Regions from separate parts of the Shimazuella sp. NTD248 genome, predicted to be linked through region 1. Evidence: riboswitches for the same ligand, from Rfam matches in the RefSeq annotation. Region 1 holds a riboswitch; each other region holds the start of a gene.
The links. Region 1 has a riboswitch for S-adenosylmethionine ahead of AC5WOE_RS10170 (homocysteine synthase). Riboswitches for the same ligand answer to the same signal wherever they lie in the genome.
Positions count from the first base shown of each region.

Region 2: linked by a shared signal. The riboswitch ahead of AC5WOE_RS16580 (methionine ABC transporter ATP-binding protein) and the one ahead of AC5WOE_RS10170 (homocysteine synthase) in region 1 are both predicted to bind S-adenosylmethionine.
Region 3: linked by a shared signal. The riboswitch ahead of AC5WOE_RS13955 (hypothetical protein) and the one ahead of AC5WOE_RS10170 (homocysteine synthase) in region 1 are both predicted to bind S-adenosylmethionine.

Region 1 covers NZ_JCAJZT010000004.1:110,650-113,931, forward strand. The annotation lists gene AC5WOE_RS10160 (sporulation protein) at 1-35, opposite strand, end outside; gene AC5WOE_RS10165 (cation:proton antiporter) at 346-1,587, shown strand; SAM riboswitch class I at 1,650-1,757, shown strand; gene AC5WOE_RS10170 (homocysteine synthase) at 1,835-3,115, shown strand.
Region 2 covers NZ_JCAJZT010000008.1:69,698-72,979, reverse strand. The annotation lists gene AC5WOE_RS16585 (SDR family NAD(P)-dependent oxidoreductase) at 128-868, shown strand; SAM riboswitch class I at 1,000-1,104, shown strand; gene AC5WOE_RS16580 (methionine ABC transporter ATP-binding protein) at 1,237-2,256, shown strand; gene AC5WOE_RS16575 (MetQ/NlpA family ABC transporter substrate-binding protein) at 2,309-2,995, shown strand; gene AC5WOE_RS16570 (M20 family metallopeptidase) at 3,014-3,282, shown strand, end outside.
Region 3 covers NZ_JCAJZT010000005.1:352,370-355,651, forward strand. The annotation lists gene AC5WOE_RS13950 (stage V sporulation protein D) at 1-1,003, opposite strand, end outside; gene AC5WOE_RS13955 (hypothetical protein) at 1,362-1,661, opposite strand; SAM riboswitch class I at 1,727-1,834, opposite strand; gene AC5WOE_RS13960 (hypothetical protein) at 1,905-2,120, opposite strand; gene AC5WOE_RS13965 (phosphotransferase) at 2,235-3,167, opposite strand; gene AC5WOE_RS13970 (LysM peptidoglycan-binding domain-containing protein) at 3,184-3,282, opposite strand, start outside.

The DNA of each region.
Region 1 (3,282 bases):
CCCATTCCCATAGATGCAAGTACGGTTTCAAACAACTTTTCGTCCTCCCAAAAACATATCTTTTTTCCTATCATACCATGCAAGATGTACTTCGAGTAGGGGGAAGCATGGCAAAAGCATATAGGAAAACGATAGCTGTTTAAGATAGTGCTGTAGGTTTCCTTAGTAAGTTATATTCATTATGAAAAGATATATTCATGGTGATAGCTCTAACTATTTATTTATGAAACAAACCTAAATGGACATAAAAATGTTATTATTATTCTGGGACATTGGAAAATTAGGAACAATCAAGTTTCGCCCAAGTGCTGTTATCATCCTTGAATAAGACAGGTAGGAATGTGGATGCTTTTTAAATTTCTATTAAGCTTATTAATCATTGTTGTTGTTGCTCAGTTATTTGGTGCTTTGGCTGCTCGTATTGGTCAACCAAAAGTTGTCGGGGAGATGATTGGAGGACTGATACTAGGACCCTCTGTATTAGGTCTTTTGTTTCCAAGTTTTCAAGAATGGTTGTTCAATAAAAATATCAAAGATCAGTTATATATCCTCAGTCAGTTTGGGATATCTTTGTATATGTTTCTTGTAGGGATTCATGCAAATGACGAAAAGCTAGAAGAGGAGAAATTAATAAAAAACGCTGTTCTCCTTGCTCTTGTAGGTATTATACCGGCATTTCTTATGTTGTTTCTGTTAAGTTGGTATGTATACCCATCGATAGGACCAAAATTTACAACACAATTAGTTTATTCGCTGTTTATGGCAGCCAGCATTTCTGTGACAGCTTTTCCTGTACTTGTCCGGATTTTGGATCAGCATAAGTTGATCAAAACAAATTTGGGGAGATTTGTAATATTTGGCGCGAGTATAGAAGATATCATCGCATGGATGATGTTACCAATCATTTTGTCTATTGCTGCTCTTAATTTATCTTTCAGCAGTGTTAGTATATTTCTGTATTTGAGTCTTTATCTTGTAGTCATGTTTTTTGTGATCAGACCTCTTTTAAAGTTTTTGATCCAAAAGTTTCCTACCCTCCAAAATGAATTTTTCGCAATATTTCTCATTTTGTTTTTAGGCAGCAGTTTGATCACTGAAAAAATGGGACTGCATGCTATTTTTGGAGGTTTTATAGCAGGACTAATTATACCTAGATTAGACCCTGTCACAAAAGATCTCAATGTGAAGATTTCCGATTTTGTTAATACTCTTTTGGTTCCTATTTACTTTGTAAGTTCGGGTTTTAATATCGATTTGCGTTCTTTTACAAACAGTTATCATATCGGGATCATTCTCCTGTTTATTGGTGTAGCATTTATTTGCAAATACTTTACCTGCTTGTTCTTCGCAAAAGGGATAGGATATAGTTGGGGGGAATCAAGTGCCATCGGGGCTTTGATGAATGCTCGTGGGTTGATGATACTCGTGTTTGCAAACATTGGTTTAACCAGTAAATTAATTTCTGCCAATGATTACTGTATTTTATTTCTCATTGCGATTATCACTACGGCTATAACGTCCCCTTTATTAAAATGGTCATTGGGAAAGCAATACAATATGGAAAAGATAGGACAGGAAGAGTATTGACGGTTGCCGCAAAATTCAATATAATCGAGTAAACCGAGTGTTGAACTATATATTTTTAATATCTCTTATCCAGAGAGGCGGAGGGACTGGCCCGATGATGCCCGGCAACCCTAGTGATTCACTAGAAGGTGCCAATTCCTGTAGAGACAAACGTCTCTAACAGATAAGATGAGGAATTTAGAAACCCAAAGCCTCTTCTGGATAAGAAAGAGGCTTTTTTTGTGCGATAAAAAAGGGGGAATTATCATTGAGTACATTTCGACCTGAGACGATTACTGTTCATGGGGGTCAGGCACCAGACCCTGCTACCAATGCAAGAGCCGTTCCTATTTATCAAACAACTTCGTATGTATTTGACGATACACAGCATGCTGCTGATTTATTTGCGTTAAAAGAATTTGGAAATATATATACTCGGATTATGAATCCTACAACGGATATTTTAGAAAAAAGAGTTGCTGAGCTGGAAGGTGGTGTTGGAGCACTTGCAACTAGTTCAGGTCAAGCTGCGATTACGTATTCGATTTTAAATATCGCCAGAGCTGGAGATGAGATTGTAGCCTCAAGCAACCTTTATGGCGGCACCTATAATTTATTTCGGCACACGCTTCCTAAGCTGGGAATTCATGTGCATTTCGTAGATCAGACTAACCCAGATAACTTTCGCAAAGCGATAACAGATAAAACCAAAGCTGTGTTTGCAGAAATCATCGGGAACCCTCAATTAGATGTATTAGATGTAGAAGTAGTAGCCGATGTAGCGCATGAAGCAGGTATACCGCTGATTATTGACAACACGTTTGCCACACCTTATTTAAGTCGCCCATTTGATTTTGGAGCAGATATCATTGTTCATTCTGCAACCAAATTTATCGGAGGACATGGAACGAGTATTGGTGGAATTTTAGTAGACTCTGGAAAGTTTAATTGGAAAAATGGTAAGTTCCCTGATCTAACAGAACCAGACCCAAGTTACCATGGCGTTTCTTATACAGAAGCAGTAGGACCCCTTGCATATATTATTAAAGCACGTGTCCAGCTATTGCGAGATACAGGTGCCGCTATTTCTCCATTTAATGCATTTTTATTGCTGCAAGGGTTAGAAACCCTGCACCTGCGCATGGAACGACATAGTGAAAATGCGCTGAAAGTTGCCAAGTTTTTAGAAAATCACGACAGTATTACATGGGTAAATCACCCTGGGTTAGAAGGTCATCCCTCCTATGAAAAAGCGCAAAAATATTTAGCAAAAGGACAAGGAGCCATCTTTACGTTTGGCATCAAGGGCGGACGAGAAGCAGGAAAACGTTTGATTGAAAATCTATCTTTATTTTCTCATCTAGCCAATGTGGGTGATGCGAAGTCCCTTGTGATCCATCCAGCAAGTACGACACACCAACAGCTCACAGAGGATGAACAAAAAGCAGCTGGTGTTAACCCAGAACTTATTCGTTTGTCAGTTGGGATTGAATCTGTAGATGACATCATTGAGGATTTAGAACAAGCACTTGAAAAAAGCCAACAATAAATGTGCAAAAATAGATACCAAAAATCCCAAGCGAAGATATGCTTAGCTGTAGCGTCCTTTGTTGCTCTTTACAACAGACGCGGAAGACGTGCATATCAAGCGGATTTGGCACAAAATGTTTGTGAATTGGCTCATTAATAACAACAAATTTAAAATATAGGAGGAAA
Region 2 (3,282 bases), on a different contig from region 1:
TTTATATTATTACAAATATTATGTAGATACAAATTAAAAGATGTTATAATGTTCCATATATTCAATAGAAAGCGGTTCATCATGATAGAATCGCAAAACATCTGCGATTTCAAAGGGGATAGGTGCTATGGGGCGCTTAGCGGGTAAAGTTGCAATTATCACAGGTTCGGCAAGTGGACAAGGGAAAGCAGAAGCTATTCTTTTTGCCAAAGAAGGTGCAAAAGTGATTCTTGCAGATATCCAGAAACAAAAAGTATATAAAGTAGCAGAGGATATTCAAAAAAATGGCGGGGAAGCAATTGCTTTTTTTCATGATATTTCGATTGAAGAGCATTGGAGTAATTTGATAAGAGCAATTTGCAAGAAATATGGGAAAGTAGATGTTTTAATAAATAATGCTAGTACAACAGCGAGTCATGACGATTTGATTGAAGAATGGAGACGAGTATTAGATATAAATATGATTGGAACTTTTTTAGGAATGAAATATGTCGTTCCAGTTATGAAAGAAATAGGTGGTGGTTCGATCATAAATATTTCTTCAGTTGCAGGTTTAATAGCTGGTGGAGTCAATCCATACACTGCTTCAAAAGGGGCGATTCGAGCGATTAGCAGAAGTGCTGCTGTCGAATATGCCAAGTACAATATACGGGTAAATTCTGTTTATCCAGGAATGATACATACACCAATGACGGAAGATTTGCTTGCTAATGAAGGGATTCGAAAACATTTTGAATCCGTTACACCGCTCCCTTTTTTAGGTGAATCAAATGATGTGGCTTACGGAGTCTTATATTTAGCTTCAGATGAATCGAGATTTACTACAGGTACCGAATTAGTTATCGATGGAGGTTGGACATCTCATTAGAGATATCTATTTTCTTTTGGGTTAAGCGATTTAAGGAGAAAACAAGCATTATACCCTTTATTGATTAATATTTAAAATTCTATTGACTTACTATGTATTTAAATATAAAATGACCTCAATTAAATATTAACTTCTTATCTAGAGAGATGGAGGGACCGGCCCTTTGATATCTCAGCAACAGATCATTTACGATACTGTGCTAATTCCTGCAAGCAAGTTTGCTTGGCAGATAGGAAGAGTTATTTAAATGAGCGGATATTCCTTAGTTTAAAAGCCTCTTTCTATTGATGAATAGTAAGAGGCTTTTTTTGTTTTTCTACGATTTATCCATCTATTGGGATGTAATATTTTTACTAGGAGTATGGAATTTGATTGAATTGAGTAATATCAGCAAAATCTACCCTGGATCGCCACCAGTGGAAGCACTGAAAGAAGTGTCTCTACATATAGAAAAAGGAGAGATCTATGGGGTAGTGGGGGTGAGTGGAGCGGGGAAAAGTTCGTTAATTCGATCTGTCAATCTGTTAGAGGAACCAACCACAGGTGAAGTAATAGTAGATGGTGTCGCATTGGCTGCTCTGTCATCTGAAAAATTAAGGGAAGCTCGTCGAAAAATTGGTATGATCTTTCAGCAATTTAACCTGATAGAGTCCAAAACAGTTTTTCACAATGTCGCATTGCCTCTCTATTTAGTTGGAAAAAAGCGTAAAGAAGTAGAAGAAAAAGTAATGCAGCTTCTTACCTTTGTTGGTTTAGCAGATCAGGCTGAACATTACCCTGGGCAATTGTCAGGTGGACAAAAACAACGGGTAGGTATTGCTAGGGCTTTGGCTACTGATCCCCATATCTTGTTGTGTGATGAGGCAACTTCTGCTTTAGATCCTGATACAACGAGATCAGTACTCGATTTGCTTCGAAAGGTGAATACAGACTATGGGATCACCATTTTGTTGATTACTCATGAGATGGATGTGGTGAGAAATTTGTGTGACCGCGTAGCAGTGATTGATCAAGGGAGAATTGTGGAACAAGGAACGGTTTATGAAGTGTTTACCAATCCAAAGTCCGAAACAGCACAGCGATTTGTTCGTACTATTTTTGGACAGGAACTACCAGAAAGTGTACGCCAATCCTTGAAAAAACAGGATCAAATCTTACGAATTGTATTTACTGGTGAAAACGCAAAGAGACCACTTATTGCAGAAGCAATAAGGAAATTTCAAACCGATATCAATATTTTGCAGGGTAGTATTACAGAATTACAAGGGAAACCTTTTGGAGACTTATTAATAAGTATTCAAGGTGATTGGAAGGTAACAGAAGACATTATTCAATATTTACAACAGCATCAAGTACTAGTGAAAGAGGTGACATCAATTGGCGTTTGATTGGGCGGTTTTTTGGCCGCAGTTAGTAGATGGAACAATTGCAACGTTCATCATGGTTTTCGTATCGCTTGTTTTTTCCATATTGATTGGTTTTCCATTGGGAGTGGTGCTGGTTGTAACTCGGCCAGGACATATATTAGAAAACAGAACGCTTTTCACGATTCTCAACGCAATCATCAATATTTTTCGATCCGTTCCTTTTATTATTTTATTGGTTGCGATCATCCCTTTTACACGATTGGTAACAGGCTCATCAATCGGTACAGCAGCTGCTATTGTACCATTGATTTTTTATGCAGCGCCTTATTTCGGACGCTTAGTAGAAAATTCTTTATTAGAAGTAGATGCTGGAGTGATAGAAGCAGCAAAGGTGATGGGAGCTAATGGAAAAGGTCTGATGGAAGCAATAGCTTCTAATCCCAAGCATTTAAAAATTGTTACGGTTGCAGCACCACAGACCCCTCGCTCGATGGATGATGCAGCTGCTGCAGTTATTAACAATGGGATTGCTGTAAGTGCAGGTCTCAGCCCAGTAAAAGACCCAATATTTAAGGAAGACAAAACTGCAAAGCCATATATCAATATTATCGCTACACAAACCAAGAACAAAGATAATGCTAATTTGAAAAAACTAGTAAAAATCTATCAATCTTCTGAGGTAAGTGAATATATTAAGAAGGTCTATAATGGAGGAGTAATTCCAACGGTTGTTCCCATTTCTGAAATTGAAAATTTATAAAAAAGGGGCAGGATAAACTTGGCGCAAACTAAAATAGTAACCATTCGTGAGCAAATAACTCAATATATTGATGAAACACGTGATACATGGATTCAAGTAAGTCATGACATACATGAACGTCCTGAAATAGGGAATGAAGAGTATTTTGCAAGTGGTCTGCATACCAAATTGCTAAAAGAACACGGATTTGATGTGGAAGTGGATATCTCAGGTCACCCAACTGGGTTCATTGCAAGAAAGAAAAGCCAAAAACCTGGTCCTGTGATTGGTTTTCTAGCAGAGTATGA
Region 3 (3,282 bases), on a different contig from region 1:
CAGACTTCCAGCAGCGAAGTCGTGCCCCGCCTACAGCAATAAAACCGGGGTCGAAAAATCCTTCGTGTAAGTTTACTTTCTTCTCTTGCAGAGCGGCTGCTAAGGTAATAATTTTAAATGTCGAACCCGGCTCATACGTTTTCCATATTGGCAGATTGCGGTTGTAGATCAATGGGTCTGTTGTTCTATATTGATCTGGCCGATAAGTGGGGCGACTGCTCATCCCCAGTATTTCTCCTGTTTTGGGGTCCATCGCAATGGCGATCACATTTTCTGGATGATACTGCGCCATTGCTTGATCCAATTCTCGTTCGATGATTTGTTGAATATTTAGATCAATTGTAAGCTTTAAATCCATCCCGTCTTTTGGCGGTGTGAAGCGATCTACCCCTCCTGGCAACTTTTCTCCACGTGCATTGGCACTAAACGAAATATATCCCGGGGTACCTTGTAATTGCTTGTTGTACTCCAATTCCAATCCTGCTAACCCTTGATTATCAATTCCAGTAAAGCCAAGGATGTGGGAAGCTAAACTTTGATAAGGGTAATAACGTTTGCTATCTTCTGTAACTACTACCCCTGGTAATTGTAACCCCTGAATCTCTTCTGCCTTTGCTTCTGATATTTTTCTCCCATAGGGATTAATCCGAACGATAAGCTGTCTTTTCTTTACAAACGGCAAAATCTTTTCTTCTGGCACACCTAATATTTTTGCTAGTTTATAAGCTGTTCCATCTTTATCCTTGATCTGAGCTGGTACGACCATCACCGAAGGCGAACTGATATTATACGCAATCAATTCCCCATTGCGATCCAAGATGCGTCCACGCTTTGACGCAAAGGGAATATCCCTGCCCCAAAGATTTTCCGCTTTCCCTGTCAACCAAGGCCCTTGTACCAACTGCACAAAAGTAAGACGACCGAGCAACGCGATCAGTACAAACAGTGCAATTGAAAATATAATGAATAAGCGTTTTTTGTGCGTAACCAATAGCGCTTTCACGTCTCTTCATCCTTTTCCACTATCCTTTATTTCAATTTATGTGGACAAAGGGTAAAAAAGAATCATCATTTCTATGATTTAGGGATTTCCTATCAAACTTGCTCAACGGAATGTTATATTCAAAGACTCAAACGTAAAAAATCCCACATCTTCGTCTATTGAGTGAGATGTGGAACATACTGGTCGTTTGAGGTAATTAGGAGGCTATTCTTTTTTAAGTAAAGGGAAGTACGAATGTCAGAAAATGAAACAAACACTCCACATCTTCACATAAAAAACGAGGTTTCCCTCGTATGTATTATCTATTTCATTTTCATCTTGTTTTTGACTTCAGCTGTTTCACAACCATATTTCTCTATTACCAAAAAGAACGAATTTTTCGGGACAAGGTAATACGTTCCATTTTTAAACTCCATACTTTCTCCCATAGTTGTTCCTGTTCAAAAGCATCCGATGCACTTCTTAGTTGTTGATAACTTAACAACAACTGCGTATTTATAGCATCGAATTGTGCCCATAAATGATAGAGAAATAAATCTTTGTCTGTGAAATTCAGTTTTTGTAAAATTTCAGCTTGCCATTCTTGATCGCCGATTTCTTTTGCATATAAATACAAGTCTAAATAATCGTTTATCCAAGTTTCTTTTAACTGAATCATGATTTTACCTCCCTAACAAATGAAAAACCTCTTTAAGAAGAGGTTTTCTAGTTAGAAAGGTCCTCCTCTTATCTTTCAGAGTTTCTACTCTGTTGGATTTAGCACCATACAGTCTGTTGACTGAGGTTGCTGAGGTTTCATAGGGCCAATCCCTCCACCTCTCTTGATAAGAGATCCTTCGATTTTTTTCGTTTTGGTTGATTTGTTGTTGATTATATATGTAATTATTTTAATTGTAAATAACTACATCGATTTTTCTTTCATTGTTCGCATCATACTCATCATTTTTGTCATCATTTCATCTGACTCTTGCATTTTGTTCATCATCATATCCATGTCCATTTCTGGTATCGTGTTCATTTCTTGCATTTTGTTCATCATCATGGTCATCATTCTCATTTTTCCCATCATATCCTCCATCATGACCATCATCATCATATTCATACACATTTTATCCATACTATAATCCTCCGATTTTAGATACTTCAAATCATTACCTATGTTTTCCATAATGTTTGAATATATACTAGCCCGTCCTCTTGGCATAAAAAAACGAGGTTTCCCTCGTTAGGATTATCGATTTCGTTTTGGTTTGGACCTTGACTTCTTCTTTGCCGGCCATAGTTTTTTGATTAGTTTTTGACATTCTTGGATATGGGCATATTCACTTGAAACGTCTACTAATTCTTCTTGTCTGTCTACCGCACGAACCAATCGTTCGGGATAGGAGAGAAAGACAGCTAGAAGTCTTTTTTCTTTCGGCAATAGTTTATTTTCTTGTTCATAGGCTGCTAGTATTTCTGCGGGAGATTCCTCTGGATATCGATGTATTAAAGTAGCAAGGTCTTTTATGGGTGTATCTAGCGCAGCATGGTCAAAATCGATCCAGTACAATCCTTCCTCACTTGTGAGTACATTAGAAGGATGAACCCGACCATGACATATCGTGTATCTCGGGGCAATTCCTTTTTCCACTTGAAGATAACGATCGATTCCTTGGATAGCAAACGTAAATCCATTTTGGGAGAGCTGAGCAGATTGTTCGGATATTTTTGCTTCTCCTTCTTCTAACGTCTCTTGCCAACTAGATACTTGTGTCTTTCGCTGTTCCCAAGACTCTTTTAGATCTGGATCGATGACTTGGTGCAACTTGGGAAACTGTGCTGCTATAGGTTCTGCTAAACGATGAAAGCGCCCTAAGGATGATGCCAGCTCTGTTGCCGATACATGATCATCAGCAGGCTCTTGCCATGGAGTGGCATACCACTGGCTTCCATAAGCAGAAACGACTATTTCTCCATCCTCTGTAGGAACCCACGGAAGCAGATGAGGATATCCAGCTGTGCGAACTTGTTCTAACATGCGGTGCAGTACATACAGTTTTTCTCTCGGTGCATGACTTTCTTTCAGCGCATATTTTTGGTCTCCATCCGCAACCTCCCATACTCCAGCCCGATGTTGCACCGAAGAAGGGTCCCATCCAAATGCATGAATCACTTCCCACATCGAAAGCCCTCCTTCCCTAGCTCCGCTTCACCGGAATTTTTACGATTTGACCTTCCACTAAACGATCTGTTGGGAACTGATTCGTTCTAATAATCGCATTACAAGAAACATCATA